3 regions of the Paenibacillus sp. PL2-23 genome follow, and region 1 is predicted to be linked to each of the others. Evidence: riboswitches for the same ligand, from Rfam matches in the RefSeq annotation. Region 1 holds a riboswitch; each other region holds the start of a gene.
The links. Region 1 has a riboswitch for thiamine pyrophosphate ahead of thiC (phosphomethylpyrimidine synthase ThiC). Riboswitches for the same ligand answer to the same signal wherever they lie in the genome.

Region 2: another riboswitch for thiamine pyrophosphate. It lies ahead of AB1S56_RS14360 (ABC transporter substrate-binding protein); the one in region 1 lies ahead of thiC (phosphomethylpyrimidine synthase ThiC).
Region 3: another riboswitch for thiamine pyrophosphate. It lies ahead of AB1S56_RS06420 (acetylornithine deacetylase); the one in region 1 lies ahead of thiC (phosphomethylpyrimidine synthase ThiC).

The regions. Positions count from the first base shown of each region.
Region 1 is NZ_CP162129.1:2,190,285-2,200,105, forward strand. Features, by position in the region: gene AB1S56_RS09095 (bifunctional metallophosphatase/5'-nucleotidase) at 1-251, shown strand, start outside; gene AB1S56_RS09100 (HD-GYP domain-containing protein) at 437-1,555, shown strand; gene yfkAB (radical SAM/CxCxxxxC motif protein YfkAB) at 1,676-2,821, shown strand; gene ytvI (sporulation integral membrane protein YtvI) at 2,846-3,877, shown strand; TPP riboswitch at 3,956-4,058, shown strand; gene thiC (phosphomethylpyrimidine synthase ThiC) at 4,246-6,003, shown strand; gene AB1S56_RS09120 (GT-D fold domain-containing glycosyltransferase) at 6,104-6,832, shown strand; gene AB1S56_RS09125 (ketoacyl-ACP synthase III) at 6,905-7,903, opposite strand; gene AB1S56_RS09130 (YhcN/YlaJ family sporulation lipoprotein) at 8,118-8,855, shown strand; gene AB1S56_RS09135 (nucleotide sugar dehydrogenase) at 9,024-9,821, shown strand, end outside.
Region 2 is NZ_CP162129.1:3,280,343-3,290,163, forward strand. Features, by position in the region: gene AB1S56_RS14335 (glucosaminidase domain-containing protein) at 1-604, opposite strand, end outside; gene AB1S56_RS14340 (TatD family hydrolase) at 725-1,528, opposite strand; gene AB1S56_RS14345 (ABC transporter ATP-binding protein) at 1,521-2,294, opposite strand; gene AB1S56_RS14350 (ABC transporter permease) at 2,287-3,078, opposite strand; gene AB1S56_RS14355 (MTH1187 family thiamine-binding protein) at 3,068-3,370, opposite strand; gene AB1S56_RS14360 (ABC transporter substrate-binding protein) at 3,402-4,436, opposite strand; TPP riboswitch at 4,550-4,661, opposite strand; gene AB1S56_RS14365 (endospore germination permease) at 4,713-5,828, opposite strand; gene AB1S56_RS14370 (Ger(x)C family spore germination protein) at 5,861-7,069, opposite strand; gene AB1S56_RS14375 (spore germination protein) at 7,084-8,628, opposite strand; gene AB1S56_RS14380 (glycosyltransferase) at 8,764-9,821, shown strand, end outside.
Region 3 is NZ_CP162129.1:1,517,103-1,526,923, forward strand. Features, by position in the region: gene AB1S56_RS06405 (ABC transporter permease) at 1-567, opposite strand, end outside; gene AB1S56_RS06410 (ABC transporter ATP-binding protein) at 564-1,397, opposite strand; gene tenA (thiaminase II) at 1,394-2,065, opposite strand; gene AB1S56_RS06420 (acetylornithine deacetylase) at 2,062-3,399, opposite strand; TPP riboswitch at 3,477-3,586, opposite strand; gene AB1S56_RS06425 (metalloregulator ArsR/SmtB family transcription factor) at 3,668-4,069, shown strand; gene AB1S56_RS06430 (helix-turn-helix domain-containing protein) at 4,349-5,170, opposite strand; gene tnpB (IS200/IS605 family element RNA-guided endonuclease TnpB) at 5,480-6,568, shown strand; gene AB1S56_RS06440 (MATE family efflux transporter) at 6,777-8,171, shown strand; gene AB1S56_RS06445 (cation diffusion facilitator family transporter) at 8,399-9,475, shown strand; gene AB1S56_RS06450 (ABC transporter permease) at 9,549-9,821, opposite strand, start outside.

The DNA of each region.
Region 1 (9,821 bases):
ATAGCCGGGAGCCTATGGGCCGCATTGTAAGCGTGCTGGCGAACGGAGAGCCGCTGCAGGATGAAAGGCTGTACGTTGTTGGCACCATTGACATGTTCAGCTTCCGTGTAGGCTATGAGTCCCTTGCGGATACGGAGAGCTGCAGGTTCTATTTGCCAGAGTTTATTCGAGACGTTATCGGCTCCGAGCTGCTGCGGGAGGATGCGATTGCGGCTTGTCGAGTACAGAACTGGATTCCACAATCGACTTGAGCTCCGGTGCTGATAACTGGACTTATGGAACATGAACAAAAAGGCTGGGTTCGACTTTTCGTGGCGCAAGCTGTCGAAATTTAGCACAAAACGGTTGCAGTTGGGCGCATTTTCACGTAAATTAACAATATATACGGTTTACTCCGATGTATAAGGTACAGAAGTCATGAAGGGGATGGACCGAAATGCGTTTGCTGCCCATAGCGAAGTGCGAGCCCGGCATGAAGCTAGCCAAAAAAATATTTTCCGCTGAAGGCATCGTGCTTCTTGGCGACGGCATGGAGCTTACGTCCCGGCTGATCGCCAGACTGGAGCAATGCGGCGTTCAGTATGTCTACATAGAGGATTCCCGCACGGAGGACGTGCAGGTGCCTTCCATTATTAGCGAGGAAACGTTCCGGATGGCCATTAAGGAAATCCGCACCAATTTCCGCGAGATGATGGATCGACCCAAGATGAAGAAGGGCGTTACCTATCCCTTTATCGCCGCACCCTTCCGCAGCATGATGAACTCCATTATCGACGAGCTGTCCAATCATAAGGACGCTATGATTATGCTTATGAATATGGGGCAAGTGGACCACTATTTGTTCCAGCATTCCTTGAACGTGTGCGTGTATACGACGCTGCTCGGCATGTCGAACGGCTACTCGCGAGACGAGGTGATGACCCTTGGGCTGGGGGCTCTCCTGCATGATATCGGGAAGACGCAAATCTCGATGCAGGTGCTCCAGAAGCCGGACGCGCTTACCAAGGAAGAGTTCGAGCTGATGAAGCGCCATGCCCAGCTCGGCTACGAGCTGCTGAAGGATGAGCCCAATTTGCCGCTTCTTGTGGCTCATTGCGCATTCCAGCATCATGAGCGCTTGGATGGCAGCGGTTATCCGCGCGGCATCAAGGGCAATGAAATACATGACTACGCCAAGTGGGTTGGGCTTGTCGACTCCTACGACGCGATGACGACGAACCGGGTCTACCGGTCGCCGATGCTGCCGCATGAAGCGGTGGAGCGGCTGTACGCAGGGACGGGCACCTTATACGAGCAGCGCATGCTGCAGCTGTTCCGGGACAAGGTGGCGATCTATCCCATCGGCATCAACGTCAGGCTGCAGAGCGGCGAGCGAGGTATTGTCGCCGGCTTGAACAACACGTATCCGCATCGTCCAACCGTGCGAGTCCTATACAATGAGGCTGGAGAAGAGCTGAAATCGCCATACGAAATCGACCTGTCCACGCAGCTGACGGCGATGATTGTCGGCGTGAATGAAGAGGAGTATTCGGAGCCGCTGGTTGCGGGCATATAAGGGGCCAAGCGGCTCCTTTTTCTATTGCTGGCCTGCGCATACTTCATTTGCTTCCTGCTGTCGCGGACATTACAATAAAAGAATACGCAATTACGAGAATATGAAGTCAGGTGCTGAATCATGAACGTATTAAACGCAAGGAATCATAGCTTTCATTCTGCCTTAACCCCGCTTTCGCCGGACAATGACCCCTGGGACCCTATTCGTTCCCTTCGCCAATACGGGCAGCACCGTTTGACCAGTGTTGAGATGACGGTCACGAATCTATGCAATATGCGATGCGAGCATTGTGCGGTCGGAGACACGCTAGTGCTGGCTGAGCCGGACAAGCTTCCGCTTGCTGACATGCTGAGACGACTGGATGAGGTGGAATGTCTGGAGACGATCAGTATAACGGGAGGCGAGCCAACGTTCTCTGGCCGCACGGTAAGCGAATATATGGTGCCGCTCCTGCAGTATGCAAGAAGCAGGGGCATCCGTTCTCAGATTAATTCCAATGTGACGCTGCCTTATTCAAGATATGAGCAGCTGGCTCCGTATCTAGATGTTATGCATATCTCCTTCAACTATACGAGCGCGAAGGACTTCCACGAAATCGGCTTTGCGAAGTCGGGACACAGCGTCTCGCTGGAAGCGGCCACCAAGCTGTACAATCGTATGATCGACAACGCTCGCCGGCTCAGCGACGCAGGTGTCCTGGTGTCTGCAGAATCCATGATTAATTACCGCACATACAACAAGATTGACCAAATCCATCAGTTAATTGTCGACATGGGCTGTCAGCGGCACGAGGTGCATCCCATGTATCCGAGCTCCTTCGCCAAGGATCTGCCCGTCATTTCAAGAGAGCAGATGAGCGAAGCCGTCAAGACGCTGCTGGATACTCGAGATCAAGAGGTTTGGATGCTCTTCGGCACACTTCCGTTCTACCAGTGCAGCGACAATGCGGAGGAGCGGGCGCTGCTTAAGAGGCTTTCGCAAGAGCGCAATGTGACAGTGAGGAATGATCCCGACGGACGCAACCGGCTGAATGTCAACTTGTTCACGGGCGACGTATTCGTAACGGATTTCTCTGATGTGCCGGCGTTCGGCAACATTGCGGACTCCAGTCTGGACGAGCTGTTCAATCGCTGGCTGGAGCATCCGCTGGCCCAAAGCGTTAATTGCCATTGCCCGGCGGCATCGTGCTGCGGTCCCAATCTGCTGGTCAAAGATATGTATTACAAGGAAGAGAATTTTCTCATGCGCAGCGCGAAATTAGAATAGAATCTGGGAGAGGAGGGAAACCGCATGTCCATTCGCACGATCGTGATGATTGCCGTTGGCCTGCTGTTGATTTATCTGTCATTCACAGTTGGAGCTCCGTTCCTGCTGGCCCTTGTCGTGGCCATCTTCCTGGAGCCTCTGAACGGTATGCTAATGAGGCGCTTCAAGCTGAACAGGCTCGTCGCGGCTATTATATCCAGCACGCTGTTCACCGTTCTGCTTATAGGCTTAATTGTGCTGCTAGGCATCAAAATAGTGGCCGAGCTGATCGCGTACCTGCAGAAGGTTCCGCAATATTTTGAAAACGCAAGCGAAATCGTCGACCAGCTCCTGGTGGATGCTCGGGGCTTGTACCAGAATCTTCCGCCTGACGCTATCGAGACACTGGAGGGCTACCTCCTGAAGCTCACCGGCACCATCACGACAATGGTGGGCAAGCTGTCAAGCTCTGTCGTGTCGTTCGCCTCTTCGCTCCCTGGCGTCTTCATCTTTTTTATCGTGTTCCTGGTCGCTGTCTATATGTTCAGCTTCAGCCTCCATACGATGAAGGCCTCGGTGCTGTCATTGTTCGATGAATCGTCTCGTCCGCAGGTGGATCAGATGCTGAATAACTTGCGCCGATCCATATTCGGCTTCCTTCGCTCGCAGATTATTTTAAGCGCCATGACCTACGTAATTTCCCTTGCGGGCTTGCTTATCCTGGATATCAAATATCCCATGGCGATTGCCCTGCTCATTATTATCGTGGACATTATGCCGATACTGGGCACGGGGTCGGTGCTGGTGCCTTGGGCGGCTTATCTGATTCTGACAGGTGATGTATATACAGGCATCGGACTCGTTATTCTGTTCCTGTTCATTACCGTATTCCGCCGTATCGTTGAGCCCAAAATATTGGGGGATTCTGTTGGAATCGGGGCTTTGTCGGCCCTTATCAGCCTATACGTGGGCTTCAAGCTGGTGGGCGTCATCGGCGTATTTATCGGACCGCTCATCGTCATTATTTATATGGCGGCCAGACAGGCGGGATTGTTCCAGCAGAAGATCAAGCTATAGGCTGGCACGGTATCGTTCACATAAAAAGTTGTATGACAGGTTGACAATAGCTGCCAGACAATCGTATATTGTAACAAGGAAATCCACTAGGGGCGCCGAAAGGCTGAGATAAAGCGATTGCTTTGGTCCCTTTGAACCTGATCTGGGTCATGCCAGCGTAGGAAAGTGGGAATACAGCTTTGCGAGCGCAAGCCGTTGTTATCGTTCCATCGGTGACGCGCAGGCTCGTCGCAGCTAGCGGCTGGCGGTATGCCTTGCCGTTAGTATAGTCTGCATGGGTGAGCCTTCTTGCCAAGCTGAAACTTTCTTATAGGTCTGAGTATGCCTCCAGGTGGAATTCCAATTCCATTTTAGGAGGTTTTTTTGTTATGCAAACAACACCAATCTCAGGAAGCCGCAAGAAGTACGTGCAAGGCTCGAAGCCCTGCATTCAAGTGCCTGTAAGGGAGATTGAGCTGAGCCCTAGTACGGGCAGGGATGGGCAGGAGAAGCCGAATGAGCCTATCCTCGTATATGATTCCAGCGGTCCCTATACCGACCCCTCTTATGTCGCCGATGTTCGCGCAGGTCTGCCGAAGCTTAGGGAAGGCTGGATTATGGAACGCGGAGACGTGGAAGCGTATGAGGGCCGGGAGGTGAAGCCTGAGGATAACGGCTTTACGACCGCCGAGAGAGCCCGTGAGAGAGGGGCGGAGCTTTTCCCGAACGTGAACAGCCGGCCGCTGCGCGCCAAAAAGGGGGGTAACGTCACCCAGCTTCATTACGCGCGGCAGGGCATCATTACGCCGGAGATGGAGTTTATTGCGATAAGGGAGGGCATGTCGCCCGAATTTGTCAGGGATGAAGTAGCCAGGGGACGAGCGATCATACCGGCGAACATCAATCACCCTGAATGCGAGCCTATGATTATCGGCAGAGGGTTTCATGTGAAGATTAACGCCAATATTGGCAACTCCGCGGTTGCCTCCTCCATCGAGGAGGAGGTAGAGAAGATGACATGGGCGACTCGCTGGGGAGCCGACACGATTATGGACTTGTCCACGGGCAAAAACATTCATACGACGCGGGAGTGGATCGTGCGCAATTCACCGGTGCCCGTAGGCACTGTACCGATCTATCAGGCGCTGGAGAAGGTGAACGGCAAAGCGGAGGATCTGAGCTGGGAGGTGTTCCGCGATACGCTGATTGAGCAGGCGGAACAGGGGGTTGATTATTTTACCATTCATGCCGGTGTGCTGCTGCGGTACATTCCGCTAACGGCGGCGCGCGTGACGGGCATCGTCTCCAGGGGCGGTTCCATAATGGCTGCTTGGTGCCTTGCGCATCATAAGGAAAATTTCCTGTATACCCATTTCGAGGAGATCTGCCTCATTATGAAGCAATATGACGTGTCATTCTCGCTCGGCGACGGCCTTCGTCCCGGCTCCATCGCGGACGCCAATGATGAGGCGCAGTTCGCGGAGCTGGAGACGCTGGGAGAGCTGACCAAAATCGCTTGGAAGCATGATGTGCAGGTCATGATCGAAGGTCCGGGACATGTGCCGATGCATCTGATTCAGGAGAACATGACACGTCAGCTGGAAGTATGCGACGAGGCGCCATTCTATACGCTGGGCCCGCTGACCACGGACATTGCTCCGGGCTATGATCATATTACTTCCGCGATTGGCGCGGCGATGATCGGCTGGTTCGGAACGGCGATGCTCTGTTATGTGACCCCTAAGGAGCATCTGGGGTTGCCGAATAAGGAGGATGTGAAGGAGGGCGTGATCACATACAAGATAGCGGCGCATGCGGCGGATCTGGCGAAGGGGCATCCCCGAGCGAAGGAGAGAGACGACGCCTTGTCCAAGGCTCGCTTCGAGTTCCGCTGGCGCGATCAATTCCATCTGTCGCTGGATCCCGAGCGGGCGATGGCTTACCATGACGAAACACTGCCGGCGGAGGCGGCCAAGTCGGCGCATTTCTGCTCCATGTGCGGTCCGAAGTTTTGCAGCATGAGGATTACGCAGGATATTCGTGATTATGCGGCGCGCAGCGGACTCGAGACCTCCGAAGCTATCGAAGCCGGCATGAAGGAGAAGGCGGAAGCGTTCAAGGCGGCGGGCAGTGAAATGTATACATAGACAGACCCTTGGCGCGGGCAGCTGTCCAATCCCTCCCTTATTCCACTCATATACTATCAGGACGAAGAATGAGAGGATCTGAATACTGGGAGGATTGCACATGATTGCACATATTCCGAACGAGAGCCTGCTGGGCAAGGATGAAATCATATCCCGCCTGAGGAACGCGCTCGTCGAGAAGAAGCCCTATTGTCTCGTACGCATTGGTGACGGGGAAAACTTTGTATTGTCGCAGGATTCCGTATATTCAATGGAGCAGACACTGAAGCAGCTGTGGGTGCAGGAGGCGAACAAAGGCAGGAAGGGCATCAGGCTGCCCAACCTTCCATTCCGGGATCAGCTGGTGACAGCCATTCGCGAAGCCGATATCGTAGGCATTTTGGCTCAAAATGATAATGTAATCCGGGCCCATCCCAATCACAAGCGGGCGCTGACAAACCGGATATTCCAGCATTTTGCCCTGGAGCCCAAGGCCGTCTGCAATGCGATTGTGAACCGGGAGCTGGTCCAATATCAGCCCTTCTGGAGCATGCTTGCGGAGCAAGGCGCTCGTGTTGTCCTGGTATCCCGCTGGGCGGGAGGAACGAAGCAGCGGCTTATTAAACCTCCCTTCAACCTGACCATCCCGTTCACGCTGCCGTTCGAGCGCAACGGAATGATGGAGGATACGCTGAGAGTGCTCGAGGAACGGAAGGACGAATACGATATGGTGCTCGCCTCCTGCGGCGTCAATGCCGTCGTGCTGGCCCATCAGGTAGCGGTACGTATGGGGAAAGTCGGAGTGGACTTCGGCATCGGCTCACAAATCATCTCCTATATGAAATCATAAATGGATTCTAAAGGATACAGCTATGCGCGCGGCAATCGCACGCACAAGCTGTATCCTTCTTTGTTGGCTAAGCTAAAGGGACCAGCGCATAATGACGCCGGCTTGCGTCAGTCCGCCGCCGAAGCCATAGAGCAGCAGCGTGTCGCCGCTCTGTACGCGGCCGTCCTTGACCGCGTCATCCAGAGCAAGAGGGATGGATGCTGCTGAGGTGTTGCCGTAGCGCGAGATACTGGACAAGGCTTGCTCCGGACGAAAGCCAGTTCTCTCGCACAAAGCGTCGATAATGCGTTGATTGGCATTATGCGGCACGAACCAGTTGAGCTGCTCCGCGTCCATGCCGCTGCCCGCCATCAGCTTGCGTATGCCCTCCGACACGTGGCTGACGGCCCAGCGGTAAACCTCACGCCCGTTCTGCACAATCTTCCCATGATCCAGCAGCTCATGCTCATCGATGCGATTCGCACTGTTGCTCAAATAAACATGGTGCCCGCCGGAGCCGTCCGTGTCGGAATAGGACGCCAGCATACAGCCTCCGCCTCCGCTCGAAGCTCGCTCCAGCAGCATGGCTCCCGCGCCGTCTCCGAACAATATACATGTCGTGCGGTCCGTATAGTCGGTCACTGTGGTCAACGCATCGACGCCGACAATTAATATTTTGCGGTAAATACCCGTCAGCAGCAGAGCATTGCCAAGCTGAAGCGCGGCAGTGAAGCCGGCGCAGGCGGCCTGCAGATCGACGGCGCCGCAGCCGCTAATGCCGAAGCGGGATTGAATGCGGGCAGCCATACTTGGGAATACGGTATCAGGAGTGGAGGTTGCGACAATAATATAATCGACATCGTCTAATGGAATCCCGTACCGCTCGGTCATGTTGTGCACGGCGCCGACGACAAGGTCAAAGGCACCTTCTCCTTGCGATAAGGCTCTGCGTTCACGAATGCCCGTTCTCTGGACGATCCACTCATCGCTTGTGTCCACCAGCTTCTCCAAATCGGAGTTCGTGATGATGTGCCCGGGGACATAAGTGCCAATTGCGGTTACGCACGCGTTCGATTGCAGGGTAGTTGTCATGAAACGGCTCACCTCGCTCTAATTGTTAGCACCAGGTACTAATACTTGATACTAATATAAGATGCCGGCGGCAAAAAGTCAATGCAGCCGAAAGCCGAATAGCGAGTATGCAAACTGCAAAATATATAGAGGATCAGGCCCAATATCGAAGCGCGGCGCACGGCGCGAGGCTTTGAAGGCTGGAAGCGACGACACGAGGAGGTAAGGAAAGCCTATGCGTAAACAGTTAGCGGCGCTGTCCGCCAGCGTGCTGATCGGCACGATGCTTGGCGGCTGCAGCGAATACCAAGGCGATCTCGGCAATAAAAATATTCGGATGAATGAGGTCCGGATGGACAGCTTCGGCAATGTGATTCGGGACAAGCGGTTCGCGCATGATAACGAAAACGAAAAAAATCGGGTGCGAGGCAGCCAGCAAACCAATAATAACGTAATCGGGTCTCATCAGAATTATCGTCTGGAATTGAGCGAGCAAATCGCCAACCGTATTCAGGATATAGACGGCGTAAAGGTCTCGTATGTGATGCTGGCCGATAAAAATGCGTATGTCGCGGTATCTCTGCAGGACGAATTGCCTCAAGGGGACGCCAGAATAATGAGCCGAACCCAAATGGGGATGATGGATCATGACAACCGGGACGAGCGCAAACGCATGAGCGCCATGTCCACGGGAGAAGAGCATTTGACTGCCCAACTGAAGGGGCAGATCGCTTCGGTGGTCAAGCAGTCCCATCCACAGATTGCCAATATTTACATCTCCGCCAATCCCGATTTCGTCATGCGAATGGGCAGCTATATGAATGACAGCGCGCATGGATACCCCGTGCAAAATTATATTATGGAGTTTAACGCGATGGTGGAGCGCATCTTCCCGGTAGGGCAGCCAGACGCGACCGGAGACGGCCTGATGAAGTCCACAAGCGTTAAGCGCAGACATCGCCTGCTGGAATAGAATATGAAGTACGAAGGCAAGAGGCTGATCGCCAATTAGGCGGTCAGCCTCTTTGCGCGGGAAACGCTCATTCGTCCATTCCATTTCTACCATTTCGTCATATGGTAATTCTAGCTAATTGAAAACCTGGCTGGAAAGAAGGCGAGAGACTACGAGATGGTTGAAAGTATGAATGAACAACAAGACGGGTTAATACCGGATGGACAGCATGTGAAGACGGTTGCGATTCTTGGCTTAGGTTATGTTGGTCTTCCACTGGCGCTCCTGTTCATCTCCAGAGGCTTCCGCGTTCTGGGCATCGATCCCGATATGGGCAAAATTCAAAAGCTTCAGCGGGGGATCAGCTACATTCACGAAATCTCCAATACGAGCATACAGGAAGCCATGGGAACCGAGCGCTTCCTCCCGACCAGCCAGCACGGAGCTATTCAAGCGGCAGAAGCGATCATCATCTGCGTGCCGACACCGCTCACAACATACGGCACGCCGGATCTCAGCTATTTGACAATCGCCGCGACCCAGATCAGCCATCGTCTCCAGAGGGGACAGCTGGTCGTGCTGGAAAGCTCGACCTACCCCGGCACGACTCGCGAGGTACTGCTGCCGCTTCTGGAACGATCGGGCCTGAAGGCGGGCGACGGGTTCTATCTGGCTTATTCTCCGGAGCGCGTGGATCCCGGCAATCGCCATTTCCCTCTAGAGCGTATACCCAAAATCGTCAGCGGCACAACGTCGGATTGCCTGGACCGTGTCCAGTCGCTGTATGGCGAGGTGTTCCCGAGCGTTCATCCCGTATCCAGCACGGATGCAGCGGAGATGGCCAAAATTCTCGAAAACGCCTATCGGCTCGTCAATATTTCATTTATTAATGAAATGGCGATGCTCAGCGACGAGCTGAATCTGGACATATGGGAGGTCATCGACGCCGCGGGAACGAAGCCTTTCGGCTTTATGCCCTTCTATCCC
Region 2 (9,821 bases), 1.1 Mb from region 1:
GCGCCTCTCCGATTCGCCGGGCGGGTATCCATGTCACGCCTTCCTTCAAATAGCCGCCCGCGAGCACCTGTCCCTGGTGAATGATAGGAACCATCGCGTTCGTCTGGAACGCTGGCGGTTTCTCCTGCCGCTCGCCAAGCTCGTCGTACCTTGTTAAGCCGTATTGCCGGATAAGCCTAATCAGCTTGTCGGCATAGGCGGGATCCGTAGCGTAGCCGCTTGCCTGGAACATCTGAGCCTGACTCTCCGGTGTCTTCGCCGCACGAACGCGATGATATCTGGATGTGCCAAGGAACAGCTCCTGATCCTTATAGAAGTGGTAAATGCTTCTGTACGCCCGGAAGGCCGATTGCGTCTCAACCGCCCGATTATCGACATACTCCCACGTGCCCTTAACAACCGCCTGCCCTTGCCAATACGCGTTCCGAACGCCAGTCCCCACCTTAATGCCACCCAGGTTGTTCCACGCATGAATCACGCCGCCCGTCTCCAGGATGCTCTGCGCGATGCGCACGGAAGGGAAAATCGGTGAGCCCTCTTGTCGTACCAAAATAACCGCTGGCGCTATCGCCGCAATAAATTGCTCTCTCGTCAGCTTCGCCATAAGCCCAGCTCCTCTCTTGGATGGGTTGTACGCACTCCTCCATACTTCCGTTATATGCGGCGCAGACGCAGAAGGAAACGGCCTTCCGTCTATGTGGACGAAAGGCCGCTTGGGTGGATGCTATAGGTTATAAAATAATTTCGTATTGCGCAGCAGGGCTGAAGCCGCCTCTGCAACCGGAATGCCTTTGATCTCCGCCAGCCGCTCCGCTGCCGCCTTCACCATCTGCGGCCTTGTGGGCATGCCTTCGAACGGTCCGTCGAACGGCCAAGGCCCGTCCGTCTCCACCATCATCAGCTCCAGCGGATAGCGCCGCGCCAGCTCGGCAATTTCCTCCTCGTATACGATGTCCGGCGTAACGGAGATGAAATAGCCCGCTTGCGCCATTCGGCTTGTCGTCTCGGCGCTTCCCTTGAACCAATGAAAGTGCGCCCGCTTTACGCCATGCTTGCACAGCAGCTCACAGGCCTTATCCGCGTCCTCATATACGGCATGGAGCACGATGGGACGATTCAGCTCCGCAGCCAGCCTCACGAAAGCCTCCAGCAGCTTCAGATGACGCGCTTCATCGAACGCCTCTCCCTTCGCCTGCCGCTCCGTCCGCATATAATAGGGCAGCCCAACCTCTCCAATCGCGAACGGCTCTCCCGAAGCATGTCTATGGCGTATCCAAGCCAACAGCCTCTCTCGCTCCTCCTCCGAAGGCGGCTCCTGCTCGGGATGAAAGCCGTATGCCGGCAGTACCTGGCCCGGGTAACGAGCTGCTAGCGCTGCGGTCCGCTTGCAGGACGCCAAGTGCATCGAGACGGCGACCACCGCCTGTACGCCTTCGCGGAACGCCGCTTCAAGCAGCCGCTCCTGCTCCGCATCCTCATACAGCTCGGCATGAATATGCGCATCGATATAGCTTAGCCTGTCAGTCATGCCGCGACTCCTCTCCCTCCGCCCCTTGCAAACGCCGTAACAGCCTTCCCCTCAGCTCCATGAACCGCGCGTCCTCCCACAGCTCCTCCCGGCGCGGACGCTCGAACGGAACAGCTATCTCATCCACGATCTCTGCCGGAGACGAGGACAGCACCAGTATGCGATCGGACAAATACAGCGCCTCTTCGATGCTGTGCGTAACCAGCAACACCGACCTCCTATTCTGCTCCCACAACGAGAGTAGCCACTTCTGCATCTGTCCCCGGGTAAGCGCGTCCAGCGCGCCGAACGGCTCGTCGAGCAGCATGAGGGGCTGAGGCGACAGCAGCGCTCTCAAGAACGACACGCGCTGCCTCATCCCGCCCGATAACACATGGGGATACGCGTCGGCGTAAGAGTCGAGGCCGATGCGTCTCAGCCATTCCCCAGCACGCGCTCGCGCCTCCTTCCTCGACACGCCCGCGACCGAGAGAGACAGCTCAATATTGCCTATGACGGTTCGCCATGGGAGCAGCGACGCCTGCTGAGGCATATACGCCACATGGCCGGTCTCGCCCGTCGTTTCTCTGCCGCCGATATGCACTTCGCCGGACGATGGTCTCGCAAGTCCCCCGATGATGCTGAACAGCGTCGTCTTGCCGCTGCCCGAAGGACCGATGATGGAGACAAATTCGCCTTCCGCGACGCGAAGCGACACATGGTGCAGCACCTCCTGCTCACCGCGTTTATCTGCAAATGTCTTGCTTACGTTCCGCACCTCAAGCATTCGGCTTCACCTCTTCCTTCGCCGGCCGCCAGCGGATCACCAGCTTCTCCGCCAGCGCGACCAGCCCGAACAGCGCCAGGCTGACCACGATGATCAGAATGGCGGCAGCGAATGCCCGCTCCGGCATAAATCCCCGGGTAGACAGCACCATGTAGCCCCCAAGGCCCAGCTTCGGCGACAGCATCTCCGCGAACGAGGCGCTCAGCACGCTGTAGGAGGCTGCGATCTTCAGCCCTGAGAACAATCCCAGCGCAGCGCCCGGCAGCTCCAGCCTCCAGAACAGCGTCCACTTCCCGCTGCCGATCATTTGCATATATCGCCGCAAGCCCTCGTCCGTCCCGGACAGGCCGCCCAGCATAGCGACGCTGACAGGGAAGAAGCAGACCAGCATCACAAGCAGCGCCTTCGGCAGCATGCCGTAGCCGAACAGCATCGTCATGATCGGGGCAAGGATGACGATGGGCACATTCTGCGACAGGATAAGCAGCGGATAGACGCCTCTGCGCGCGCCCGGCAGCAAATGCAGCAAAGCGGCGAGCCCGAAGCCCGCCGCCGATCCCCCCGCAAAGCCGATAAATGCCAGTCCAATCGTCGCGGCTGCATGCTCAATCAACCTCGGCCACACATTCGGCTTCAGCACCTCCTGCGCGACACCGGCCGGCGACGGCACAATCCACTCCTCCACCAGGGAGAAGGAGACCGCCGCTTGCCATACGCCAAGCACGGCGGCCAGCACAACGAGGGGCGGCCATATGCGGGACCAGCCCGCCGTTTTATTGCCCATCGGGATATTTCTCAAGCAGCCGGTCCATCGAGGCGCCGCTCTCCGGGTTATAATAAATTTTGATCTGCGAAATGACGGAGGCGCAGCCCATCTCCGCCATCGCTTCGTTCATCCGCTGCACCACCGCCAGGAGCTCGGCCAGCTCCCCTTCCATCGTCGTCTCCAGCGGAGCGACGCGGTAAGGAACGCCCGATGCCTTTATGATGTCGATTGCGCGATCCACGTAAGGAAGCACACTGGCTCCCCCCGGCGTGCTTGGCAATATCTGAATGCTGACCAGCGCGTTAGCCATACGATCCCTGCTTTCTGCTTGATGTTAGCCGTTATTCCGGCAAAAACTCGTTCGTGAACGCTTGCTCCGCGTCCAGCTCCTTCTCCAGAAGCCCGCGCTCGAACATCCAGTCCGCGTAGCTGTCCCACACGCTCAGCTTCTGCTCACCCCAGCGCGCCGCGTCGTCCTGGTAGCGAGGGCTTAGCCACTTCTGGCTCGCCTTCACCAGCTCCGGATTCAGATCGGGCTCCGCCGCGATCAGTATATCCGCCGCTTCCTCCGGCTGGTCAATCGCATACTGATAGCCTGCGGCAGCGCCCGCCGTGAATGCCTTCACCAGCTCCGGACTGTCGGCGATCAGCTTCTCGCTCGTGACGAGCACAGGCGTATAATAATCCAGCTTCTCGCTGTAATCCGTGAGGTAGACCATGTTCAGCTCTTCCCCGCGCAGCTCCGCCTCTACACCCGTCCAGGCATAATAGATCCAGGCGAAATCGATATCCCGCTTCACAGCCGCGAAGAAATCGCTGTCGCCTATGCTCATGATGTCGACCTTGCCGACATCTCCGCCGTCCTCGCGCATGAGCGCATCGATGACCGCTTCCTCCACCGGAGCGCCCCAGCCGCCATAACGCATGCCCTCGAACTTCTTGGGCGAATCGATGCCCTTCTCCTTTGGTGAAGCGAAGCCCGACGTATTATGCTGAATGACCGCCGCGATCGACACCAGCGGCACCTCCGCAATACGCGCCATCGTCACCGATTCCTGATAGCTGACGCCGAATTCCGCATTGCCTGCGGCAACCATCGCGTCGGCCCCCTCTTGCCCTGGCTGTATAATCTCGACCTCAAGCCCCTGCTCCTCAAAGAAGCCTTTGTCCCGAGCAACATACAGGCCCGTATGATTCGTATTGGGCGTCCAGTCCAGCACAACCTTCACTTTCTCCAGAGGCTTGTCCGCCGAATGATTCCCTTCCTTGCTGGCCGCCCCCTCGTTCCCGTTATTTCCGCCGCATCCGGCGATTGCCATTGCAAGCGCAAGCGTCGTCAGCGCACGACCCCATTTTCCTTTTGTATGGCTTCCCATGCTGCATCCCTCTCCCTGTCTGTTCAGTTGTTGGTGCCATTGACGGCTCTCCGTTCATACGAAAAAAAACGCCCCCCGGATACGGAAGACGTCGTGTTGTCGGCTGTCTCAAGCTGCTAAGCTAAGCTTCGATTCCTACGCCGGCATTATCCGGATCAGGTTATACGGGTCGGAATGTGTGGCATTCCCTCTCAGCCGGCTCCTCCAGCTCCCCGGAATATGCAATTCTCGTCAATAACGTTTCCATTATAGCAGACTGCGACCAGAATGCCAGCCTTATTTTTCCGCCTGCAGGCTTCTCAGCCCTTCGGCCGCCTCCGCGCGATACCGCTTTCGAATGCCAACAACAAGCATCGCGAGTGGAAGCACAATCTGGAACAGGGGCACAATCTTAAGGGTAATGTCGAGCCCGATCCAGATGTGGTACGTATTGTTAGGCTCCAGGAAGCTCATGCCATAGATGAACGCCCCAATCGGGAATACCAGGCTGCGCTGCGAAATGCCCGTTACCGCGTTAACCGTTAAGATGGAGGCGATGAACAGCGTTGTTATTTTGACATATAAGCCGGTGTACAGGAGCAAGGTTACAATAATATCAAGCCGCTCCAGGAAGTTCGCCAGCCGCACAAGCTGCACGACCTGCAGCAGAGGCAGCGCCGTCAGCGCGGACAGCTGGGGTCCCAGCACACACATAATGAGCATATTCATCCCGACTAGAAACGCGGATACGATCAGATAGGCTTTATACGATGCGGGCCCTATCAGGTTCTTCTCCTTGACCAGACTCCAGAACACCAGCATAACGACCATCTGTCCGAAGGGGAACGAGAGCAAATCCGGGAACACCGCCTGCACAATCGGCATGGGACCGTTCTCCATCATCGGCAGGAGCCGCCCAAGCTTCACCAGACCGCTGGAGAATACGAGCAAAATAAGCAATCCGTAGCTGATGACGACTACAGGCAGGAGCAGCTGGACGACTCGCACGAATACCTCGACGCCCTTGCTCGCCGTATACGCGCTGACAAGCAATATAATAAGCATAATGATCCATTTCGGCGTAAATCCGAGCAGCGCCATCGTTGTCAGCTCACCGAAGTCGCGCACGTTCCGCATGGATTCATACGCGAACCACATGGCTTGAATCACTCCCACGGCTCCGCCAATATATCGGCCGAAGTGGAACTTGTACAAATCCGCGATCCCGACACTGGGAGCCCGCTTCTGCAGCCGGATATACAAGACCAGCAGAATCAGTCCCACTGTCGCCGCAACGGTCATCGCAATCCACGAATCCTGCTTGGCCTTAATGCCCAGCTCGAATAGCGGCGTGCTGCCAATCATAAACAACATGATGAGAATGGCCAGCTGGCTTTTGCCTATTTGCTGCATGTTTCCCCTCCTCCCCGCGGCCGCAAGCGTCGTCAGCTCCCTGCTTTCTTCTGCGCATCCTTGAAATTATTACCGCTCATGCCTGTGGAATTCAGCTTCATCTTGACCGTTGCTTCAACCTCTGTCTGAGGGAATACGTCCCGCCAGCTTCCGCTTATTTCCTTCCATTGCTTCGGATAGCTTCGGTAAATGAGCGTGCCGAAGCCGGTCACGTCGACGCCCTGCTTGCGAACGGCCTCCCAGCCGTCCAGCATCGTCGCTTTGATCTCATTCTCAATCCGGCGCTCCAGCTTCTCTACCTCTGCCGGCTTGCTCAGATCTCCGGGGCAGTTGTATTCCATGAGTATCCCTGTTGCCTCGACGTCTGCACGTATGAGCCACTTGCCGTTCCTCGGCTCCGGCTTCAGCCTGGTGGAGGCGGTCAATATTCTGGCGGACGAGGTTTCCTTGCCCTTCCCTTCATCGGAGCAGGAGAACGATACGGTGGTTTTGTCGATATGATCGGTCAGCCACATAGTGCCTCTGCTCTGGTCATCATCCAGCCAGCCGACGAGCTTGTCTCCCTGGATAAGTCCAAGCTCGCTTAGCCGCACCTTCGTCTGCGTGGTCGTCCCCCCCATCATGCCCGCGTTATCAGTGCCTTCCCCTGGACCGGCGATGACAAGTCCCGGAATGCTGGTTGCCTGCGTGCTGCCAAGCAGCTCCATCAACACGTCGTGAGCTGTCATCTGGCGGAACGAGGAGCTTCCCAGCTCCTGATTCGCTATCATCCGCTGGATCGCCGCCCCCGGTATTTGCTCCAGCGGGATCAGCTGCTCCAGCATGCGCCTGGCGCTGCCTTTGGACAGGAAGACGCTTACGGTTTCTCTGGAATCGTGATTTCTCAGGTACGCCTCCAGCAAGGGACCCAGTCCCTTGCGCGCCGCTTCCTGCCCGATCACAATAGATTGATTGTGGGAGAAATAGAGCCTGCGGCTCGTCTCCTCGCTCGCTTTGCTGATGGCGTATCGGAAGTTCTCACCGGTTGTCGAGAACACATTGACTGCAGCAGTCCCGCTCTCCCCCGTCTGGCTGGAGATCGCTTTGGGAATGACGATCTGATAGGACAACGTCCACTTGCCGTTATGCCAGTCGACACCCGTGGCCGAGATAATCGCTATATCATTCAGCTCCACGCGATTCCAGCAGCCCGTCTGAACCAGCAGGAGCAAGGCGCATATCATGAATCTGAGCATTCGCATCGCGGTTGCCCCCTCTATTTGCCGGAATGCCGCTGCGCGGGCGGGCGCTTGGCACTGCCCTGCCGCCGCGGATTGCGAAGATTCGTGTCCATGGGCCGCAGCACGATCGACCACCAAGGCTTGCGGACAAATATCCCCTTCAGCATTACCCATTTATTCGGTGAAGGGGCGAACGGGGACATATACGGCACCCCGAACGAACGCAGCGACGTCAGGTGTACGATGATGAACAGCACCGATACATAAATGCCCAGAAATCCGAGCATGCCCGCCATGATCATAATGCCGAACCGAAGAATCCTCGACGTTGCCGCCATGCTGGATTCCGGCATCACGAAATTCGAAATCGCCGTAAAGGATACTACGATAACCATGCCGGCGGACACGATGCCCGCTTGCACAGCCGATTGCCCCAGCACGAGCGCGCCCACGATCGAGATGGCTGGACCAATTGCCCGCGGCATGCGCAGCCCCGCCTCGCGAAGCACCTCGAAGGTCATCTCCATCAGCAGGGCTTCCACCAGACCGGGGAATGGCACTCCTTCCCTCTGCGCCGCAAGGCTGATGAGCAGCGTCGTGGGCAGCATCTCTTGATGGAATGTCGTAATGGCGATATAGAGAGACGGGAAGATCATCGAGATGAGATAAGCGACATAACGGATTGTCCGGATGAACGTCGCGATGTCGAAGCGCTGATAATAATCCTCCGGCGAGTCGAAGAAGCTGAAGAACGTTGTGGGCGCAATCAACGCGATGGGAGAGCCGTCGACGAGAATGGCCACCTTGCCCTCCAGAATCGAAGCCGCGACCGTATCCGGCCTCTCCGTGTTCATCAGCGTAGGAAACATCGTAAACGATTCATCCTGTATAAACTCCTCAATATATCCGCTCTCCAGCACGCCGTCGATATCGATGGCGGCCAGCCTCCTGTACACTTCCTTCACTACGGCCGGATCCGCTACCCCATTCAAATATAGAACCGATACATTGGAATGGGTCTGCTCCCCAATCTTGTGCGTCTGCACATGCAGATTAGACGACCGGATAATGCGCCGAACGAGGCTGACATTCGTATGCACATCCTCGACAAAGCCATGCTGCGGTCCCCGGATCACCGTCTGCGTCTGTGGAATGGTGACGGCGCGCTGCTGGCCGCCATTCACATCGGCCAGCAGCGCCGTTACGCCGCCATCCGCCAGCAAGAGACAATGGCCATCCGCCATATATTGCAGCGCTTCCTCCATCGTCGACGTTTCCTTAACCGAGCTGATCGAGACGACGCAGGCTCGCATGGACGTGAGCAGCCGATCGCCCCGCTCCTCCGCATACGCGGGCAGCTCCATCGTCATCATCGGCGCGATGATGCTTTCGTTAATGGTTGCGGTCTCGACGAGACCGTCAATATAAAGCAGAGCAATCTCCCTCTCGGGGGCTGCGTCGCTGCGGAATAATCGAATAACCAGATCGCTGCTGCTCCCGAACCTTGCGTTCACGGCATGCACGTTCGCTTGAAGCGACGCGCTGAGCGGCGTTTTTGCCCCTTGTTTGGTTTCGCTCATAACGCACCCTCTATTTCCATGTTGCTTCTATATTGGCTCATTATGGCTTTCTTTATGTATAGCTTCAGCCTTCACCAACAAGGCGGGACTCCAATATGATGTACGGACTAAGCGAAACGGGAGGGAATGGGCCGCATGAACAGCATCAGCTTGTGCATGATCGTGCGCAATGAAGAGGACAGCCTGGGACGCTGTCTGGCATCCGTGAAGGAAGCGGTGGACGAGATCGTCATCGTCGACACCGGCTCCACCGACCGGACCAAGGAAATTGCGTCTTCCTTCGGCGCCGTTATCTACGACTTCGAATGGATTGACGACTTTGCCGCCGCGCGCAATTACGCTTTCGAGCAGGCGACGCAGACCTTCATCCTGTGGCTCGACGCGGACGACGTGCTGGAGGAAGCGGATTTGCGGCGCCTGCTGACACTTAAATCGCAGAAGCTTCCGTATGACAGTATTACAATGAGCTATCATCTGAGCTTCGACTCTGCCGGCAATCCTGTCTACAGCCTGCGCAGGAATCGCCTGGTGCGCCGCAGCGCGGGCTTTCGCTGGCACGGTCCCGTCCACGAATATTTGGCCGTCTCGGGGCGCATCCATCATAGCGACGTTGCCGTCACCCATCGCAAGGAGCGGCAGCATACCGACCGCAACCTCCGCATTTATTTGAAGCGGCTGGAGGCCGGAGAAACGTTCACACCGCGGGATCAATATTATTTCGCCAATGAGCTTCGCGATCATTCTCGCCTGGAGGAAGCCGCCTCGTGGTATGACAAATTTCTGGCATCCGGCCGCGGCTGGGTGGAGGACGAGATTGGCGCCTGTATGAAGCAAGCAGATTGCTACGGGCGGCTTGGGCAATCCGACCGCCAGATCGCGTCGCTGCTTCGCACGCTGAGCTACGATATCCCGCGAGCCGAATTTTGCTGCCAGCTTGGCGCCGCCCTGCTGGAGCAGAAGCGTTACCAGCAAGCTGCCTACTGGTTCACACAAGCGACGCGGCTCGAGAAGCCGGTCCACCTGATGAGCGCCACGGACAACGCCGCTTGGACCTGGCTCCCCCATCTGCAGCTGACGGTTTGCTACGACCGAATGGGCGACCGCGCCAAAGCGATGGAGCATCACCGCAAAGCCCGCAGCTACAACCCGGATCACCCCAGCATCGTCTTTAACGAGCAATACTTCAACAGGAC
Region 3 (9,821 bases), 670 kb from region 1:
GGCCCCAAGCTTCAGGCCCGTGAAGAAGCCGGGCATGGCGGAGGGGAGCTTCCACTTCAGGAACAGCTGTCCTGCAGTCGCGCCCATCGTCCGAAGCAGATCGCCAGTGTCTGCATCGGCGCGGCGGAAGCCAGCCGCAGTGTTCACCGCAATCGGGAAGTAGGTGAACAGGATAACGACAGCTACCTTGCTGCCAAGCTCATAGCCGAACCACATCACCATGATCGGTGACAACGCAACAATCGGAATCGTCTGGGAAGCGACGATTAGCGGATAGAGCGTGCGCTCGGCCAGACGGGACCGATCGATCCAGATGGCCGTCAGCAGCCCCAGCAAGGTGGAAAGGCCGAGGCCAAGCACCGCCTCCCACAAGGTAACGAAGAAGTGTCGCAGCAGCGGCTGACGATCCTCCCAGATGGCGGCGAGCACATCGGACAGTCTAGGTATCACATAATGCGGGATGCCTGCCAGCGGAGGGCCAAGCTCCCACAAGCCGGCAAGCAGCGCGGCGAACAGCAGAAGCGGTCCATTCGCGCGAGCCGCCGGAAGCAGCTTCTTCATCATCATCGCGTCACCGCCTCCTTGGCGGGCGGGCTAAGCGGATCCCGCTGCTCATACAAGTGAAGCAGCTGCCGCTTGAGCTCGATGAAGGCCGGGTCCAGCACCAGCGATGAATGACGAGGGCGCGGCAGCGGAACGTGAAGCTCGCGGAAGGAAACCACCGGCGCATGTGAGGCGACGAGCACCCGATCCGACAGCAGCAGCGCTTCATCCACATCATGAGTAATAAATAAGACCGTCTTGCGATGCTGCTCCCAGGTTTGCAAGAGCCACTCCTGCATGGAGGAGCGCGTCATGGCATCCAGCGCACCAAACGGTTCGTCCAGCAGCAGCAGCTCGCCCCCTCCCAGCAGGGAGCGGAGGAACGATACGCGCTGGCGCATGCCCCCGGACAACTCATGCGGATATTTGCGTTCCGTCCCGCCAAGTCCCATGCCCGGCAGCAGCTCCAGCACCTTGCGCCGCGCTTCTCGGCGCGCCACGCCTCTGAGCTCAAGTCCGATCGCAGCGTTATCCAGTACGGTACGCCAGGGCATCAGTCCGTCACGCTGCGGCATGTAGCCGATTCTCCCTTGCCTGACCGCTTCGGCGATGTCCAACCTCTCTGCGCCGAAGCCAATGGAGCCTTGCTCGGCAGGGAGGAGACCGGAGATGAGACGGAACAGCGTTGTTTTGCCCAGACCGCTCGCAGCCAGCAGGCTGACGAACTCTCTCTCCTGAAGCTCGAAGCTTAATCCCTCGAACAGCGGCCGCTCATCACCGGGGTAACGGAAGACGAGGCCGTTCACGGCTAACGCGGCAGGTTTCTTCCATGGCGCTAGGCCGTTGTGGCTCACACCGGCCACTCCTCAAGCCGGTATGCCATATCCCAGAACAGATATTCCAGCCGGGAGGTCGTCAGGAAATGCTCCTCCAGCAGCGCCAGCTCACGCTCAGGCAGACCGTCGGCCAGCTTGTTCATCTGTCCGATGCACCAGTCGGTCAGCTGTCCGAACTCCTCCGAGCTGTACATCAGAATCCATTCCCGGAACAGCGGATGCTCCAGCGCTTCTGGAATGGCCGCCAGCGCGACGCCAATCTCGCGATAGCTCCACATGCAGGGCAGCAGAGCGGCCAAAACCTGGGCAAGCGAGCCGCTCGCAGCCACATCCAGCATGTATTTGGTGTAGGTGATGGTTGTCGGCGCAGCCTTGGTCCCCTCCAGCTCCTCCCTGGTGACTCCGAACCGCTCGGCGTATTGGCGGTGAAGCTCCATCTCGACATGCAGAGTGGAATGGTACAGCTCCGCGAATTTGTGCATCGTCTCCAAATCAGGGGATTTGACGCTTGCAAGCGCGAACAGCTTGGCATAGTCAATGAGGTATACGTAATCTTGCTTCAAGTAATAGATGAATCGGTCAGCGCTTAACGAACCATTCCTAAGCTCGGTCAGGAACGGGTGCGCGTGGCTGCGATCCCAGATCGGCTTGCTGGCTTGATAGAGCCGCTCGCTGAATAAGGTCATGACAATCCCATCCTTTCTTGTGAGTAGCTTGGTTGAGGCGAGGACGGCTTCGGCGTATTACACCACTCCACAATAAAAGCCAGCATCACTTGCGCGTACCGGACAAGCTCCTCCATACTTGCGCTTTCATTAACGGCATGGGCTTGGCGCAGCTCGCCGGGACCGTAGATGACGGTTGGAATGCCCGCTCGGGCGATCCATCCGGCATCGGTGACGGTAGGGCTCATGCCGATCTCCGGGGCGGCGCCGACCAGCGCCTCATGGCTGCGGGCGAGCCCCTGCAAGCCTGCCGCATGACGGTCCAGCGCGAGCGACGGGAATATCTCGCCGCGTTCCTCCAGCATGGAGCGTCCGCCCCAACGGAAGCTTGGCGGATGGCTGCGGAGCCATGGGTCTCCATCTGCTACTCGCAGCAGATGGTCCTCAATCTCTTGGGTAACCTCTTCGAAATCCTCATCGGGGTAGAAGTGAACCGTGATCCATAACGCGCAGCGATCCGCGATAAAGGCGGCATGCCGTCCCCCTTCAATGACGGCGGGGTTAATCGTGTTGGAGCCTGCTGGGAAGCCGGGGTAAGACTTTGTCACGGCCCAATGCCTCTCCAGCTCCTGCAGTCCGTTAATAAGCTTCATCATCTTCTCGATGGCGCTGGCTCCCTGGACGCCGCCGCCTGCATGGATGAGCTTGGCGCGCATGCCGTCGTGGAACGTCTCCGGGCTTTGAATCGTAATCCAGCCGGTAATAACGCCGCCCTGCCCCTGAATCGCAAGGGAGCTTGTGTCGGCCACAATCGCGAAGTCGGCCTCACAGCCTCTTTCCATGCAAGCCCGAGTGCCGGCTTCGCCGGCTTCCTCACCAATAACGGACTGGAAGAGCAGGTCTCCACGGAGCTCGACCTCTTGCTCCCGCAGCAGTCCAAGAACGAATAAGAGAGCGGCAAGTCCGCCCTTCATATCGGATACGCCTCTGCCGTATAGGCGGCCATCCTCCAGAGACAGCGTGAAGGGATCACGCTTCCAACCGGAGGGATCGCCGACCTCGGCAACGTCAATATGGCCGTTAAGCAGCAGGCTGTTGTATTGGGCGCTGTGGGAGCCGCACTTGACAGCCGTTACATTAGGATCGCCGGGATAGACCTCCCAGAGTGAGGTTTCGAACCCGCATGCCGCGAGCTGGGACTCTACATATTGCTGAGCCTCCGCGGTGTTGCGGGCGGGTGGACTTACTGTGGGGAAGGCGACCAGCCGCTCCAGCAAGGCGAATAATTCGTCTTGACGGGATTCGGCGAGCGCCTGCAGTTGTTGAATGAGCTGCTGCGAAGCTTGTTGCTGCATAATTCCTCATGCACCTCCTAGATCGATGACCAGGACAGCGCCGGACATAGAAAAAACCATTCGAGAATAAACGAATGGCTTCAATTCGACTTGTTCTCTACGCCAGCATTACCTGGTTCAGATTAACGGTCAGGGAAACCAGTTCCCAATCTCAGCCAGACTTCATCCAGCCCCCGTACGATATTTAATTAGCTGTCACCACTATAAACCAGGTAACGGGAAAATGGCAATAACATTTTGGAGTAATATGCTATAATGAGCTTTAACGATGATAGGTTTGGTGGGATGGGTCATGACGATTACGGAGAACGGCACGCGGTCAGCGGCTTGTGATGATCCGTGCGGCGGTACGGAAGCGGATATTGGCAGCGTAAAGGACAAGCTGGTGGACGACCATACAGCCGTGGAGCTTGCGGATCTGTTCAAGGCGCTGGGAGACCCCACGCGCATACGGATTCTGCACGCCCTGCTGCAGTCGGAGCTGTGCGTGCATGATCTGACCGAGGTGCTGGAGATGGGGCAGTCGGCGATCTCCCACCAGCTGAGGCTGCTTCGCAACATGAGAATCGTGAAACGGCGCAAGGTCGGCAAAACCGTCTATTATTCACTGGACGACGACCACGTCGAGCAGCTTATCGTCCTCACGCTTCAGCACCTGAGACATGAATAACTGCAGAAACGGCCGCACGCCATCGCTTAGCGCTTCTAATAGAGGCTGGGCGATGGCTTTTTTTGGCGCGTTGGCAGAAATGGTGACTCACGCAGTGAAACTAATGGAAACCTCCTCGACTGATCCACTCATCCTCTACATGCAGTTGTGCAGTTAATTTCCTGAAAATGCTTATTATGCTTCAAATTAACTGCAGGTTCTGCAGCTCATTATCGCATTTGTGGCCAACTTTGTAATGTGAGCATTTCCATTCCAAAGCTGCTGCCTCACTTCCTCGGCTTAACTAAGGGAAAACCGCTGGCGGTACTCGCGAGGAGAGAGCCCCTCAAATCGGGAAAAGCAGGTCGCGAAGTAAGCCGCTTGGTTGAAGCCGACCTCCTCAGCTACGCGCGAGACGGACAAGTCCGTCTGCAGCAGAAGCAGCTTGGCTTGCTGGATGCGGAACCGCAGCAGATAGTCGAACGGCGAGCAGCCGAATTCCTGCTTCATGCAGCGGGCGATGTAGACGGGGTGGAAGTTGATGCTCTCCCCCAGCGATTGTGCTGTAATGTTTTCTCGGTAGTGCTGCCGCAGGTAAGAAGCGGCCCTCTCCGCACAAGCGAGCGCCGGCGTTGGTGAACGGGCTTCGACGGAGGCGGAGAGCAGGTCGATCACCTCCTGGAACACGAGCTGCTGCTTCCAGCGCACGCCGTGGATATGGTCGTTGATGCTCATCTGCGCCAATTGCGGAAGCTTGCTCTCCAGCAAGGCAAGGCTGGCAGCCTTGGCGAATTGGGGCAGACGCTTCACGAATGTGCGCGGGGCGAACTGCTCAGCCGCGGGGATCGGCTCCGCCGAATCGCTGAGTCTGGCCGGCGTCAGGGGGAAATCCGCATAGGACCATTCGCCAAGAGTGCGGAAGTGCGCCCAATAATATTCGGTATCCTCTTCACATGCTTGAGTGGGATAATGCTCCGCGTCGGGCCTCAGAATGAGCATATGCCCCGCGCGCACCTCGTAATGACGATCCTCTTCCCCCATATACAAGCAGCCCTTCATGACAACAATGAGATCAAATACGCCAATTGCTCTCCGGCTGGGATGCCGTCGTCCCGGAGGCATGACGGTGTGTCCGCCTATAATGTAGTGAGGCAGCGGTGGAACAGTCAGCTCAATTAGGCTCAGTTACAATCCCTCCACGTCAGGTTGGAATAATGAAAGTTTCGGTTGAAAATTTGAACCATCCTTTTCAGTATACCATTTATCATAGACATCGAGAATACCCCTGCATCTAAGCTACCTTACTAACGAAGTGAGAGTGTAGGCAGGGGATGAATCGGGAATTTTGCTCATGGATAGACACGAACATTTGTGCTATAATTGGAATGAGTTAACATTCATCTCTTTTGCAGCGAGGTGACGAATCAGACGATGCTCCAGCATAAAGCCTTCAAATTTCGGATCTATCCTAGTCATGTACAAATCATGCAACTGCGCAAAACGTTGGGTTGCTGCCGTTTTGTGTTCAACCACCTCCTATCAAAATGGAGTCAGATCTATCAGGCTACAGGCAAAGGTTTGTCTTATAACGCCTGTGCATCTCAGCTTCCTGACATGAAGCGCGAGTGGTCTTGGTTGAAAGAAGTGGATAGCATTGCCCTGCAGTCAGCTGTGCGAAACTTGGCTGACGGATATCAGCGCCACTTCAACAAGCAAAATGAACGACCTCGCTTCAAGAGTCGAAAGCATCCCGTACAAAGCTATACGACGCGATATACGAACGGGAACATTGCCGTGAAGGGAAACCGTCTGCAACTTCCCAAGCTAGGCTGGGTACCCTATGCCAAGTCAAGGGAGATCGAAGGCCGGATCCTATCCGCTACCGTACGACTAGCCCCAAGCGGCAAATGGTTTGTATCGTTGGTATGCGAGGTTGACATCCAGCCTCTTCCTTTAACGGACAGCATACTTGGCATTGACGTGGGTATCAAGTATCTTGCCGTGCCTTCGGAAGGTCCTGCAATGGATAATCCAAGATATACATTGCGATATGAACGGCTGCTCACGAAATGGCAGCGCATCCTTGCAAGAAGGAAACAAGGCGGAAGTAACTGGTCTAAAGCGAAAAGAAAAGTCGCCCTCATCCATGAAAGGATTCGAAATAGCCGATTAGACGCGATGCATAAGCAGACGACGAAATGGATCCGTGAAAACCAAACGATCTGTCTCGAGGACTTACGCATTGCTAACATGATGAAACAACAACACCTCGCCAAACACATAGCAGATGCTTCCTGGGGCGAAATGAGCCGACAACTGCATTATAAAGCCAAGTGGTATGGCCGAACGGTCAAAGAAACACCGGTTTTTGCGCCAACGAGTCAAACCTGTCACATCTGTGGGAACAAGCAAGCAGAAGTGAGAGATTTGAGCGTGCGGGAATGGACATGTTCATCCTGCCAAACACCACATGACCGAGATTGGAATGCGGCACAAAACATAAAGGCCATGGCCCAGTAATGAACAAAATAGGAACTGTGGGAACCGCAGGGATCGCTTGGTGTACGATATTTTGAAAGGAAATATCGCTACGACTTTGCTCCGTGAGGAGCAACAACCCAAGAATCCTCCACCTCTTAGGTGGCGGGAGTGTTCAAAATTCAATATGAAATGGAGCGAAGAAGAGCCCTCCGCCGGGCTTAGCGATTCGCGCTGGAGGATGGGGAGCATGAAGGATAACGTCAAAAAACTGACCCTGTGGGCGCTCGCCTGGCCAATCTTCATTGAGCTGTTTCTGCAGTTTCTGCTTGGAGCGGCGGACACGCTGATGGTCAGCCGCATTTCGGACGACGCGGTTGCCGTCGTCGGTTTTTCAAATCAGTTGTTTTCAGCGATGATGACGTTGTTCGTGACGGTGGCGAGCGGAGCGGGCATTCTGATTGCACAGAAGCTGGGGGCGGGCAAAGCCGAGGATGCCCGTACGCTTGGCATTATGTCCTTAACTGTAAGCGGCGGTATCGGACTTGCCATTAGTGTCTTGCTTTATTTGTTCCCCCGCCAGATCTCGGCATGGCTGCAGCTGCCGGAGGAGCTGCTGCCGCTTGCGGAAACATATGTCTCCATCGTGGGAGGGGGCATGGTGCTGGTCGCCATGATGTCGGCGCTCAGTACAGCCATCCGCAACACCGGCAATACGAAGGGACCGATGTACATCGCGATTGGCATGAACGTGGTGCATGTGGCGTTGAACTACGCCTTTATTTTCGGAGCGTGGGGATTTCCCGAATGGGGCTTGCTGGGCGTTGCATTGTCCACCGTCATTTGCCGGCTGCTCGCGGTGCTGGTGCTCTTATTTATGTTCCTGCATACCTTCGCCCGTCCTATTCGAATTCGCGACTTGGCGCTGTTCGACCGTGGTTTGTTCGGTGAAATTATCCGGATTGGGTGGCCGCTCGGCGTCAATATGTCCTGTTGGGTATTCTCGCAGCTGGCTATCTATACGTACATTGCAATGATTGGTGCGGCGGAGCTTGCGGCGCGAACCTATATGAATACGCTGGAGTCGTTCTGCTTCATGCTTGGCTATTCCATTGCGTTGGCGCTGCAAATCCAGATTGCCCTCCTGTTCGGGGCGGGGCGAATGAAGGAGGCGTATCGGACGTCGTTCCGCGCGCTGGGCATAGGGCTTGGCCTCGTATTCGTGAACGCGGTCGTTATCTATGCGATCGGCAAGCCGGTGCTTGGGCTGCTCACGGAGGATGAGGCGATTATCGCATTCGGCGTGTCGCTGCTGGGACTTAATATACTGCTGCAGCCGGGCAAAATGCTTAATATGGCGATTCAAAACGCCCTGAACGCTGTAGGCGACACCAGATTTACGATGTGGATTTCGCTCGGCTCACTGTCAATCGTCGCAACCGGTGTCTCGTATTGGTTCGGAATCGGGCTTGGCTGGGGGCTGGCCGGTATTTATGCCGCGATGATCTTGGACGAATACATTCGCGGAGCGCTGGCGCTTATGAGATGGCGAGGACGCAAGAAGCTGCGCGCTGCGGCCGGCGATATGGCGGATGAGAGAGCGCCGGTGTCGAGCATTCGCCATGATGGGGTATTGGAGGTATAACGATTTGAACCCGCAGAGATGCGGGTTTTTTTCAAATTACCAGAAAGTATAAGTTTTCTCTATACTGGGCTTATATTTCAACGCGAAACGTATGATTCACACGGTTTAGGGGATTAGTAAAAAGTGGTTGCGGGATTGGTGAAGCAATTATATAATACATATGAGCATGTATTCATATATTAGCAATGGCTGGTCAGCATGCAAGCTGACGGCAAGGAGGGATAGTCGTGAGCCATCATAACGATTCTGTAAACACTCATACACACGCCCAAGGCGATAGCTGCAATCACTCACATAGTCAGGAACAGACACATAGCCGTGAGCAGACTCATAGCCATACACACGCACACTGTCACGGGGACGGGCACAGTCACAATGGCGCGCACAGCCATGACCACGGCCACCATCATGGCCACCTCGGCCATCATCATCACGGGCCGAACAACAAGGCGGGGCTGACGATCGCGCTTCTCATCACCTCAGGCATTATGTTTCTTGAATGTATTGGAGGTCTGGTGACCGGCTCGCTGGCGCTGCTGTCCGACTCCGGCCATATGCTGAGCGACGCGGGGGCGCTTGCGCTGAGCCTCGTAGCCATGTGGTTCGCGGCGAAGCCGGCTTCGCCGAACAAGACGTACGGCTATTATCGGTTCGAAATATTGGCGGCGCTGCTGAACGGCGTCACGTTATTCGTTATCGCGGGCTTCATTATAGCGGAAGCGATCGAGAGGTTTCAGCATCCCCCTGAGGTGGCCAGCGGCACCATGATGCTTATTGCGTCAATCGGTCTGTTGGCTAATCTAATCAGCGCGTGGGTGCTGATGCGCAAAGGCGATGTGCATGGCAATCTGAACGTGCGAAGCGCGTATTTGCATATTTTGGGCGATGCCTTAGGCTCGGTTGGGGCGATTGCTGCAGGGCTGCTTATGCTAGCTTTCAATTGGTACATTGCCGATCCTATCATAAGCGTTGTTGTCGCACTGCTTATTCTGAAGAGCGCATGGGGAGTGATACGCTCGACGATTCATATTCTGATGGAGGGCACGCCTGTTACAATTGATACCGCCAAGGTGAATGAAGCGCTGCTCGCAATTGAGGGCGTCAAGGATGTACACGATTTGCACATATGGACCATTACGTCAGGACTGGATTCCCTATCCTGTCATCTACTCATCGAGGACAGCGCAAGCAGCCAGAAGGTGCTGCAGGAGGCGGTGAAGCGAATCGAGGAAACGTTCCAAATCCAGCATACTACCATTCAAGTGGAGAAATCGCAGCTGCAGCATTCGGAAATGAAGGTTTGACCCTTGGAAAAAACGGCATTCCACTCGCGTTAAGCGATTCGGAATGCCGTTTCTTTTTTTGCAGCAAATGGACTTACCTCGTTGCCGCATTTGATTTGGATTTGTAGACTATCGACCCAATCAGGTAGCTGACGATGCCCCAAGTGCTCATGATGGCAACGCCCATCCAGAAGCTGCCCGACAAAACGCCGTTTGCGTAGATCAAGCCGTCCCGCATTCCGTCAACAAAGTAGGTAAGGGGGAGAAGCTGAGGTACGATTTGGAGCCAGTCTGGCAATGTATTGACGGGAAAAAACACGCCGCTCAGGAACATCATCAGCATACTGGCGATATTCGCCATGCCCAT